2 regions of the Exiguobacterium sp. OS-77 genome follow, and region 2 is predicted to be linked to the other one. Evidence: a T-box and tRNA genes for the amino acid it is inferred to sense, from the RefSeq annotation. Region 2 holds a T-box; the other holds one or more tRNA genes.
The links. The T-box of region 2 lies ahead of leuS (leucine--tRNA ligase). A T-box ahead of a tRNA ligase gene usually reads a tRNA of that ligase, here a tRNA-Leu.
Positions count from the first base shown of each region.

Region 1: it encodes a tRNA-Leu, which carries the amino acid that the T-box ahead of leuS (leucine--tRNA ligase) is inferred to sense. The anticodon was not compared.

Region 1 covers NZ_DF239008.1:1,382,943-1,389,234, forward strand. Annotated here, with positions in the region: gene adh (aldehyde dehydrogenase) at 1-323, shown strand, start outside; gene EXG77_RS06760 (DUF779 domain-containing protein) at 346-708, shown strand; gene EXG77_RS06765 (S66 peptidase family protein) at 893-1,903, shown strand; gene EXG77_RS06770 (hypothetical protein) at 1,919-2,260, shown strand; gene EXG77_RS06775 (alpha/beta hydrolase) at 2,282-3,214, shown strand; tRNA gene EXG77_RS06780 (tRNA-Leu) at 3,257-3,340, shown strand; gene EXG77_RS06785 (transporter substrate-binding domain-containing protein) at 3,542-4,309, shown strand; gene EXG77_RS06790 (amino acid ABC transporter permease) at 4,341-4,985, shown strand; gene EXG77_RS06795 (amino acid ABC transporter ATP-binding protein) at 4,982-5,710, shown strand; gene EXG77_RS06800 (2-oxoglutarate dehydrogenase E1 component) at 6,023-6,292, shown strand, end outside.
Region 2 covers NZ_DF239008.1:816,267-822,558, reverse strand. Annotated here, with positions in the region: gene EXG77_RS03985 (NAD(P)/FAD-dependent oxidoreductase) at 1-382, shown strand, start outside; gene EXG77_RS03980 (hypothetical protein) at 444-1,421, opposite strand; gene leuS (leucine--tRNA ligase) at 1,553-3,958, opposite strand; T-box leader at 4,006-4,228, opposite strand; gene EXG77_RS03970 (HAD family phosphatase) at 4,267-4,911, opposite strand; gene EXG77_RS03965 (peptidoglycan bridge formation glycyltransferase FemA/FemB family protein) at 5,006-6,040, opposite strand; gene EXG77_RS03960 (MFS transporter) at 6,224-6,292, opposite strand, start outside.

The DNA of each region.
Region 1 (6,292 bases), 570 kb from region 2:
AAGAGGAAATTTTCGGACCGGTCTTGTCAGTTACGACATTCAAGACGGAAGAAGAAGCGCTCGAAATTGCGAATGATACGTTATATGGTCTTGGTGCCGGCGTCTGGACACGTGATATGAACCGTGCTTATCGGTTTGGGCGTGCGATCGAAGCAGGACGCGTCTGGACGAACTGTTATCACCAATATCCAGCACACGCGGCGTTTGGTGGTTACAAAATGTCAGGGATCGGACGTGAAAACCATAAGATGATGCTCAACCATTACCAACGGACGAAAAACCTACTCGTTAGCTACAACCCGAATAAACTCGGTTTCTTCTAAGTCGGAAAGGACGTGGATGCAAATGGTGGAACGTGTTCAGGCGACAGCAGCTTGTCTAGAGTTAATCGACCAGTTGAGAGAAAAACACGGTCCGTTGATGTTTCATCAATCTGGTGGTTGTTGCGATGGCAGTTCCCCGATGTGTTTTGCGCAGGGTGATCTATTCCTGGGAGATCAGGATAAAAAACTGGGAGAGATCGGTGGTTGTCCGTTTTATATTCATGAAGATCAATATGAGTACTGGAAACATACGCAACTCATCATTGATGTCGTGGATGGTCGAGGCGGAATGTTCTCTCTTGAAGGTGTCGAAGGGAAACGTTTTTTGACACGCTCCCGTGCGTTCACGCAAGAGGAATACGCTGAACTATCAGCATCAAGCTAAGGAATCAAACACGGTTTCGTCGAGGTGACTTGTTCATTCAGGTCGCTCGTACGGAATCGTGTTTTTTGTTCGTATCACGACGTTCGAACAGGATAAAAGTTGGTAATGCGGCATAAGAACGGTATAATGAACTCATATTTTGACGAGAAGATAGTTTCACACTATGACATTATAGGGGGTCACCATGAAATATCCATTTTTAGGTTGGACAGGTCAAACGATCGGAGTGACGGCGCCCTCCTCCGGATTACGTGAACAGCAACAGGAATGGGTCGAACGAGCAGTTGAACAGGTACAAGCACGACAAATGAACGTCCGTTTAGGCGAAACGATTTGGTCGCATCAACATGCTGAGAGTGCACCGGCTAAACAACGGGCCGAAGAATTGAACCGCATGATGACGGATGAGACGATTGATGCCGTCATCCCGCCATTTGGCGGGGAACGCGCCATTGATCTTTTACCTGAGTTGACGCTAGCTACTTACCAAACAAAATGGTTGCTTGGCTATTCCGATATCAGTACGCTATTGCTCAGTCTGACGCTTCAGACGGGAATTGCAACAGCACATGGTCCGAATTTCGTTGAGCTTCGAAGTGAAGAATGGGACGAGACGACAAGTGCCTGGCGACGAGTACTTGCGACGCCAACTGGAGGAACCGTTACACAGTGGGCTTCCGATCGTTATCAATCCGAGTGGACTGATGAAGAACGTCCAGCAGGTTCGTTATTTCAGCTAACGGAAGCGACGGAATGGAAAGCACTTGATGAGCGAACAGAAGTGACCGGACGTATACTTGGTGGGTGCCTAGAGACGATTCGCCATTTGATTGGGACACCGTATGGAGATGTGCAGCGTTTCCAGCGTGAAGAGATCAACGGAGAACCGATCCTCTGGTACTTTGAGGTGTCTGAAGCGAATTCGGCAGAGGTGCACCGGACGCTGCGACAAATGGCGTATGCTGGCTGGTTCAACCATGCGGCTGGCTTTTTATTCGGGCGCACGTCTGCAAGGATTACAGAAGACCTGACATGGCTAAACGTGTATCAATATCTAGCGGATGAGACAGGCTTACCAGTCTTATACGATCTTGACATCGGTCATCAGCCGCCGCAGGTGACGTTAATCAATGGAGCGACGGGTACGGTTCGTATTCAAGGAAAAGATTCACGAATCGATCTGACGTTCAACTAAAAAGGAGAGCACGCAATGGCACGTCGTAAGTTTCAAGCATTAGGCGTTTATAAACGCGTCCATATCAATCCGGAGACACGTCGGATGACGTTACCGGAACCATTTTACGATGCACTTCGTCTAGAAGATGAATTGCTGATTGCACAAGTCGGAGATGTTCTCGTCATGCGACGTCCGGGGGAGGTCGTCGAGACAGAAACAGATTTATTGAGCGAACTCGTAGAAGATGGATTCACGGGTACAGAGCTCGTCCAAGAATTTGCCTACCGGCGTCAGCAACAAGAACAGCGATTACGTCAACAAGTCTTGCAGGATGAAGAGGATGACCATGCTGCTCAACTGAAGATCGAGTTATAACGGAAAGAAGGAGTGGGGCAGATGCGTCGCAGAACAAAAATTGGAATCGGAGTCATCGGATCCGGATTAGTAGCAGCGAGTTATTATTTTTACGAGATGGCAATCGCTACGAATCCAAAGCCATTCTTATCGAATAATCGAGATCTAAGTGACGAGATGATCCGATTGATGCAACCTGGTCAGACATGGATCAAGGAGCAACCGCTTGAGCGGATCGAGATTGAAGCGAAAGACGGTTTAACGTTACGCGGGCATTTTCTTCCGTCACCTGTTCCGTCAGATCGGATCGTCATTCTCGTGCACGGGTACGGAGGCGTCGGAACGGATTTAGCCGGATTCGCCTATCTGTACCATCAGGCCGGTTTCCATGTCATGATGCCCGATAATCGTGGACACGGAATGAGTGACGGTCACTACATCGGATTCGGATGGCATGATCGGGAAGATTGTCTCAGTTGGTCGAACTATCTGATTGAACGGATCGGACAGGAGGCGAAACTATTCCTGCATGGCGTATCGATGGGAGGGGCGACCGTATTGATGACGAGTGGCGAACAACTCCCACCACAAATCAAAGGAATCATTTCTGATTGTGCCTATACGTCCGTTAATGCAGTCCTTGCGTATCAGATGAAGCGGATGTACCGTCTACCACACTTTCCGTTCTTAGGCATGACGAGCGTATTGACGAAGCTAAAGGCTGGTTATACGTTCCGTGAAGCATCTGCGCTGAAACAGGTCAAAAAGGCACAAGTACCGATTTTGTTCATCCATGGTGGGGCGGATACATTCGTACCGACAGACATGGTGTATGAGCTGTATGAAGCTTGTCCAACGGAAAAAGAGCTCGTCGTCATTCCAAATGCCGCTCATGCGATGGCCTATTTTGAGGATCCAGCATTGTATGATGATGTCGTCGAGAAGTTCGTTCGCAACATCTTGCGAAATGATTGACAACTCCGTTCTTTACCCGCTATATTAATATCATAAATCAACGTCGTCGTGGCGGAACTGGTAGACGCGCTAGACTCAGAATCTAGTGGTGGCAACACCGTGGAGGTTCAAGTCCTCTCGGCGGCATAAATGATTGAAGGAGGCAATCCCAGCAGGGGGTTGCCCTTTTTTTATTGCTGAATAGAAAACGATTACAACGAATAAAAATTCAGAAATATTTATCTTTTTAGAATTTTTCTGGTAAAATACGTTTTAAAGAGGGTACTCTTCAGGGAAAGTACTAAGTGAAGTAGACAATCTTTAACACATAGGAGAGGGGAAACAAACATGAAAAAAGGGAGTATCTTGCTAGCGCTCTTGATGAGCTGTGTTCTCGTACTTGGTGCATGTAGCATCGGTTCGAAAGAAGAAGAGTCGTCTGAAGGAAAGACTTATAAGGTCGGCATTGACGTCACGTATCCACCATTCGAATATAAAGACGGGGATACGTACAAAGGAATCGACATCGATCTCATGAAAGCAATCGCGAAGGATCAGAACTTCAAGATTCAATTTGAAGCGATGGACTTTAGCGGCATCATTCCGGCACTTCAAGCAAATCAATTGGACGTTGCCATTGCCGGTATGAGTATTACGCCAGAACGGAAGAAAGTCGTCACATTCTCGGATCCATACTTCAAAGCTGGTCTTATTCTAGTCGTCAAAGAAGATGAGAATGGTATTAAATCTGTCAACGATTTAAAAGGGAAAAAAGTAGCCGTCAAAAAGGGAACGACGGGTGCGAAATATGCAACGGATAACGCAGATAAACTGGGCTTTACAGTCACACAGTTCAATGACAGTCCAGCGATGTTCCAAGAAGTGAAGAATGGTAACGCTGCTGCTTTGATTGAAGATTATCCTGTCATCTCATATGCAAACAAACAACAAAACCTTGGATTAAAACTTGTCGGAGACCGTCTCAACGGGGACAACTACGGAATCGCTGTCTTAAAAGGTGAGAACGAGGATCTGATGAAGAAAATCAACAAAGGGCTTGCGAATCTGAAAGAAAACGGTGAATACGATAAAATCGTTGACACGTATCTGAAATAAGTCGCAAGGCGATAAGGGAGTGGGATAGCCAATGGAAGTGGTCAAAACCGCATTTCCATTTTTCTTGGAAGGGCTTCAAGTCACATTGTATATTTTCATCATCGCGGTCATCGTCGGCTTTCTGATTGGCTTAGTCGTCGCATTGATGCGGTTATCACCATCAAAAATCTTAAACGGGATCGCAATTGTCTATATTGATGTCATTCGCGGAACGCCGTTCATCGTTCAGTTATTCTTCATCTATTTTGGACTCAATTCGCTCGAATGGTTATCGATGGACCGGATGTATGCAGGGATACTGACGGTCGCAATCAATGCCGGTGCTTATTTTGCGGAGATCATTCGAGCTGGTATCCAGTCGATTGATAAAGGACAAACAGAAGCTGCGCGTTCACTCGGGATGACAGGGCGTCAAACGATGGTACAGATCATCTTACCGCAAGCATTCCGACGGATGTTACCAACGATTACGAACCAATCGATCATCAGCTTAAAAGATACATCGTTGCTGTCGATCATCGGAATCGCTGACTTGACGCAACAAGGTCAGGTTCAGCAATCGACGACGTTCGAACCATTTATCGTCTGGTCTGTCGTCGGATTGATGTACTTCGTCATCATTTATCTCTTGTCCTTAGTGGCGAAGTTCTTGGAACGGAGGTTTACATTACGATGAGTATCATTGAAGTGAAGAACTTAAAAAAATCCTTCGGTTCGAATGAAGTCTTAAAAGACATCAACGTCTCGATTGCAGAAAAAGAAGTCGTTTGTGTCATCGGTCCGTCGGGATCTGGGAAAAGTACGTTTTTACGCTGTTTGAATCGATTGGAAGAGATCACGGGTGGTACGGTCATCGTCGATGATTTCGACATTACGAGTCCAAAGGTCGATATCAACAAGGTCCGGGAAGAAGTCGGGATGGTCTTTCAACATTTTAATCTCTTCCCACATAAGACCGTGCTAGAAAACGTCACGCTCGCACCGATTAAAGTGCGTAAATCGGATAAAGAACAGGCGAAACAGCGGGCACTTGAACTACTCGATAAAGTCGGATTACGTGAAAAAGCGGATAATTATCCAGGTGAATTATCTGGAGGTCAAAAACAGCGGGTCGCTATTGCCCGCGCGCTTGCGATGAATCCGAAAATCATGTTGTTTGATGAGCCAACGTCAGCGCTTGACCCGGAAATGGTCGGTGACGTGCTTGCCGTCATGAAACAGCTTGCCCTTGAAGGCATGACGATGGTCGTCGTGACCCATGAGATGGGATTTGCTCGAGAGGTTGGAGATCGCGTCTTATTCATGGATGGTGGCTATATCGTCGAAGAGAACGTGCCACAAGCATTGTTTGATTCTCCACAACACGAACGGACGCAATCGTTCCTTAGTAAAGTCTTATGATGGAACCGGCGTATCTAAATGCGGATACGCCGGTTTTTTGACGAATCATAAATAACTGGCTAAGCGCTCATAAGAAAAACTTATACATTTAAGCGCAAGAATTTGGGAATTCGAAATGCACACACAGGAAAAGAGTAGTAATATAGTAACGAAGGCACTTTCATGGAAGAATGACACGATCATTCCTTCTCATGACGTTCAGCGTTTTATTCATGCAATTCCTTTTGAAAGCGCTAACAGGTAGAGGGCTGGAAACACATCGAGTATCCACTGGATGTGTGGGGAGAAATATAGAAACGGGGGGAACCGTACATGGCAAGCCACGAGCAAGATCAACAAGCATTCTATGGACCAAACCTTGGCTACATCATTGAATTGTACGAGCGTTTTTTAGAAGACAAAACATCCGTTGATGAGGAGACACGTGCTTATTTCGAAGAGCATGGTGCACCCGTGACGGAACCAGTTGTACCGATGCAAGTCGAGACAGGAGATTTCGAAAAATATCTTGCGGCGAATCGTTTAGCGGAACAAATTCGTGCAAAAGGACATCTTGCGGCGGATATCTATCCGCTGAAGGAC
Region 2 (6,292 bases):
AACAGTCCGCAATGCTCTTCGTGGTTTCGTACCAGAACGGTTGCTTGAACTCCTATTTGCTCAAATCGGCTTTGGCGATGAAGTCTGTACACAAGTGAAGAAACAAGACTGGACGGACTTCCTCCAACAATTGAAACGATTCCCACTCAGAGCAACGGGAACGCTCGATTTCGATAAAGCCTTCGTCACGGGTGGCGGCGTCTCGATCAAAGAGATTGATCCAAAAACAATGATGTCAAAAAAAGCCGAACGATTATTCTTCGCTGGTGAAATTCTTGATATTCACGGCTATACGGGTGGATACAACATTACAGCCGCGTTCGTGACGGGTCATTGCGCCGGTAGCCACGCCGCAGAAATGGCACGTGACACTGTCTCTTAATATGAACAAGACCCGATTCGTCTGTGTTAATCAGAAGAATCGGGTCTTTTCTTTTTATGCATCAGTCAATCGGTGTGAACGATCGGCTCGAAAACTTATCTGTCTCGACTAAGGCAAACAATTCATTATCCTGTACGAAAATCCCTTTTGAACCATAGACCTTCGGACTTGCCGTCTCTCCCGTGATCGTCTGATCTTTCTGATCAATCGAATAGAGATAGAGTGCTTCTGAATCAAGTGTGTAGATGCGTCCTTGTCGTTCCGCAAGACCAATTGGTCGGAAGTCGGATTCGAATACTTTCTTCGCATCACTTCGCATCCCATTCGCCGGTTCAATTTTACTTCGTTCTACGATCGATAAATACGGCGGCTTTTGCTTTTTCTTTAAAGCCCGTTTTTTCTTTTCCGACGCATCTGGATCAATCTTAATTTTATCCTCTTTCATGGCGAAACGAGTCAATTCCACACGTCCGATTGCACGGATATGATTGATCGTATAGAATTCCTTTTTCTTCGCATCATATCCAAGCCCATGGAAACTGTCTCGAATCGTCGTCCCCTGTACTTTTTCACGTTTTTCTTCGCTCCAGACACCATCTTTTCGCGTGATTGTCACGAGAATCTGATTCGATGTCAATAAAGCGACGGTCTCTCCGTCAACGAGTGTCATGCCATCGAGGCCAGAAAGAAGTAATTTCCCTTCTTCTAATTGGAAGGAGGCATTGATCCTCTCACCTGTTCCACTAATTTCAAAGAAACGATAATCGTCTGTGACGACGAGGTACGACCCGATGGAATCATCATATAACATCTGCTGGACATTCTTAATTAATGGTTCTTCCGGATTCGGAATAGCTGAAGGCGTTTTCGTCGGCACCTGTTTGACAGCTGCCTGATGCTTCGATTGCGTCTCGATTTTCGCGAACGTTTCCTGAATACGCGACATCGTCTCTGGTTTTGAGAAGACGAGCAGTACACAAAGAATCAAACCCGAAACGACGGCAAAAATCGTTGTATAGACTATATAAGATCGTTTCATTGATGGTAATCGCCTTTCTTTCTCGGTTTCTGATTCAGTGTAGCAGAAGGACGTTCAAAAAAAAAGCGGACTTGCGACGGAAATGAAGAAACCCCCTCCATTCGCGTCAAACGAATGAAAGGGGCTATGGCTTAATTTGCTACGATGTTGATTAATTTTTTCGGTACGACGATGACTTTTCGAACCGTCTTGTCGCCGATCCATTCTTGTGTCTTTTCGTCGGCAAAGGCAAGTGCCTCGATTTCTTCTTTTGTCGCGTCGATGTTGATTTCGATTTTCGAGCGAACTTTTCCGTTCACTTGAATGACGAATTCCATTGTATCGCTGACGAGTTTCGATTCATCGAATGTTGGCCATGCCGCATACGTCAATGTCTCTTCAAATCCAAGTTGTTCCCAGAGTTCCTCACCAAGGTGCGGTGCAACTGGTGTTAACAATTGGATGAACCCACGAAGGAAGTGACGCGGAAGCACCGGCTGTTTGTTTGCTTCGTTGACGAAGACCATGAGTTGCGAAATTCCGGTGTTGAACTGGATGTTCGCGAAGTCTTCCGTAACCTTCTTGACCGTCTGGTGGTATGTCCGTTCGAAGTCAGCATCGACTTCTGCGACATCTTGAATGTCTGCTGTCCGTTCGAACAAGCGCCAGACACGATCGAGGAAACGACGCGCACCGTCAAGTCCGTTCTCAGACCAGGCAACTGATGCATCGAGTGGACCCATGAACATTTCATACAAGCGTAACGTATCCGCACCATGCGATTTAACGATTTCATCCGGATTGATGACGTTACCGCGTGATTTCGACATTTTCTCGTTGTTCTCTCCAAGAATCATCCCTTGGTTGTATAACTTCTGGAATGGTTCTTTTGTTGGCACGACGCCTGCATCATACAAGACTTTATGCCAGAAGCGTGCATACAATAAGTGGAGAACGGCGTGTTCCGCACCACCGATGTAAATATCGACTGGAAGCCAGTATTTTAATTTTTCTGGATCCGCGATCGCCTCTTCATTGTGCGGATCGATGAAACGAAGATAATACCAGCAGCTTCCGCCCCATTGTGGCATCGTATTCGTCTCGCGACGCCCTTTCATTCCTGTTTCAGGATCCGTATAATCCAACCAGTCTTCCGCAAGCGCAAGTGGTGATTCGCCTGTACCAGACGGCTTGATCTCCGGAATGATTGGAAGTTCGAGCGGTAATTCCTCTTGGCTAAGCGTCTTCATCGAACCATCTTCCATATGAACGACTGGGATTGGCTCACCCCAATACCGTTGACGACTGAACAACCAGTCGCGGAGACGATACGTGATTTTCTTGCGTCCGACTTGATTCGTTTCGAGTTCAGCAATCATCGTCTCGATTGCTTCTTGTTTTCCAAGACCATCAAGCATATGCGAGTTGACGTGTTCGCCCTCTCCTGTATAGGCTGCTTCATCGACGTTTCCACCCGCGACGACCTCAACGATTGGCAAGTCGAATTGTTTCGCGAATTCATGGTCGCGCTCATCGTGTCCTGGAACTGCCATAATTGCACCCGTTCCATAAGAAGCAAGGACATAATCAGCGATCCAGATCGGAAGACGATCACCTGAGATTGGATTGACGGCGAAAGCACCCGTGAAGACGCCTGTTTTTTCCTTCGCTAAATCCGTCCGTTCGAGGTCTGACTTCGTTTGGACTTGCGAAATGTACGTATCGACGGCTTCCTTGTGATCCGCTGTCGTGATGTCAGCTACGAATGGATGCTCCGGCGCAAGCACGAGGTACGTCGCACCAAAGATTGTGTCCGGACGTGTCGTAAAGACCGTGACTTGTTTTTTATGTCCATCAATCGTGAAATCGATCTCAGCACCTTCTGATTTCCCGATCCAGTTCCGTTGCATCTCTTTAACAGAATCCGGCCAATCGAGGTCATCGAGATCTTCAAGAAGACGATCCGCATATTCCGTGATTTTCAAGACCCACTGACGCATCGGAACACGCACGACCGGATGATTTCCGCGTTCAGATAATCCGTCGATGACTTCTTCATTCGCAAGAACGGTTCCAAGTGCCGGGCACCAGTTGACCGCGACTTCGTCCACGAACGCAAGTCCTTTTTCATACAACTTCGTAAAGATCCACTGTGTCCATTTGTAGTACTTCGGATCCGTCGTGTTGATTTCACGATCCCAGTCATAGGAGAATCCAAGTTCTTTCAGCTGACGCTTGAACGTCTCGATGTTTTTCGCTGTGAATTCACGTGGGTCATTCCCTGTATCGAGAGCGTATTGTTCTGCTGGTAACCCGAACGCATCCCAACCCATTGGGTGCAAGACGTTGTATCCTTGCATCCGTTTCATCCGCGCGAGGATGTCCGTTGCCGTGTAGCCTTCCGGGTGTCCAACGTGGAGTCCGGCACCTGACGGATACGGGAACATATCAAGGGCATAAAACCCTTCTTTTTCTGGATCTTCTGTCGTGACGAAGGCGTTGTCTTGATCCCAACGCGCCTGCCATTTTGGTTCAATTTCGCGATGATTGTACGGCATGTCTTTTCCTCCTCTAATCTAAAAAAAACCGGTCCTCCGCCCCTAGGAATAGGGACGAAAGACCGGTTTGGCTTCCGCGGTACCACCCACGTTGTCTGTCTATGACAGACCGCTTGATTCACAGATAACGGTGTGAAGGACCGGATTCGCTACTACGACTTCACGAATCGTGCTCCCTGACGAGTTCACGGTTGTTACCGACTGGTTCGCACCCTCCACCAGCTCTCTTGACGGCACCTTTCCCCTACTACTTCAGTTCCCTGCATTTGACTATCTTTTCCTAGTGTAATCTGTTTCTTCCTCAAGCGTCAACGCTTCCGTAAAATTTCCTCAATTTCCGCATGCGATCGCGCAATATGATCTGCTTGTTCTAAACGTTGCGCTGGCATCCGGTCATCAAGAAGCGCAATCACTTCCATACCAGCTGCTTTTGCGCCGATCATCCCGTTTGCAGCGTCTTCAATGACGAGACAATTCTCAGGTGCGTGCCCGATTCGTGATGCCGCAAGTCGAAAAATCGCGGGATCCGGCTTCGAACGCACGACTTCTTCCCCACTGACGTAATGCGTGATTGGAAGCTCGTAATGACGGATGACGCGTTCGATTTTTTGAAGCGAACTCGAAGAAGCGATCCCGATATCGTAACCAAGAGATGTCGCTTGTTCGATGACTTGTTTGACTCCCTCTTTTAAACCACACGCCTCTGGTTTTGCATGAATTTGAAACAAGCGATGTTCTTCCTCAAGTAAAGCACTCGCTGTTTCTGGGAGCTCGTGTTGCGCGACAAGTTCTTCCCACATCTCATCTCCTGTTTTCCCCATGAATGTCGCATACTGAACCGGATCGAGCGGAATCGATAACGTTTTGAACATCTGCTGGTGGACCTCAAAGTAGCGGATTTCACTATCTAAGATGACCCCATCCATATCAAAAATAAGACCTCGTTTTTTCAAGACACATCCCCCTCAATTGATCTATCATGATTTCAGCATATCAAAAAAACGACTACACGATGTAGTCGTTTCACCTTCTTCATTTAGTTACTGTTTAACTTGTCGCCATTTGGACACTGGTTTGTCGGTAAGCCGGAAAATAATCCGAATTAGCATCTGACCCGTATCGTATACACAACTGATCGTATACGGCTGGTTGAAGAATCGATTTTCCTTGATGATACTCAAATAAACGGTACCCGGTGTAACGGCATTTACTCTCAAAGAGACTATCCCGTTCTTGATATCCACCTCCGAGATGTTGTTCGACGAGACCGCGTGCTTTCGCCTGAAGAATCGCTTCGTACTCAAGTCGTTGATTTGGGAACATCTTCGCTTCGTCCCGCTTACAACCAATCAAATGACCGTGGGCATATTCTTTTCCGAGCAATACGAGGTACCCTCCAACCGCTTCTCCTTCGATTTCCGCCATCAGCAATATGGGTTCACAAAGCGGGTTCGTTTCCATCAACTGCTCAAAATACGTCGCGGTAAAATAATAATGAGCCGAAGCATTCTTCCGGTCCATCGTTTCATGATACAACGCTACAAAAACAGGTAGGTCGTCTCGCGTTCCTATTCTAACGGTTAAAGGAGAGGCAAGCGATTTGCGAATCATACTTCTCGTCTTCTTATGAAATGTCTGCATGATGTCCTCTATTGAAGGGCGTAAATCGATACTCGTCGTATGACGGATGAAGGAAACTTTCGTCCAGTCCTGCATGAACCGTTCATTACCGGTCAACGGATTAAAGCGAATCATTTCCGAAACGACCGATTCTTGCTCCGCCCACCTTTCAAACGATAGACGTGCATGCTGCATTTCAGTTGCGGTTAAGCGACCGACGATTTCCGGTCCGCCGTAGCCATACGGCGTGATGAGATCTGAATAAGGCGTATCAAAAATCCGACGCTTTAAAAAGGGATAGAACAGTGTTCCCGCATGACCTTCATAACGAAATAACACCGCTTGCTCAGACGGTCTAGCGTTAAGCGTGACGTATTGGTGACTGTAGAAGATATCAAGAGGCTGTTGCTGTACGTGTGTCGTCCAAGTTGCGGCATCTGTGATGAATTGACACCTTTCCATTCGTGCACCTCCAGTCAAAAAGAAGCAACGTTCACATGAACTTTCTTTTCAAGTTCTTGATTAGAAAGTACCCGTTTCTTTGCCGAAATATTCCATATTAATAATGATTTGTTTTATAATTAGCGCATTAATGATGTAAAAAAAAGACAGCGAATCTAATGTCCGCTGTCTTACAGATGATGCTCATGATGTGATTTTAGGAATGGCACGAAGGAATACGACGCCTGCTAACAGAATCAATCCAATCAATGT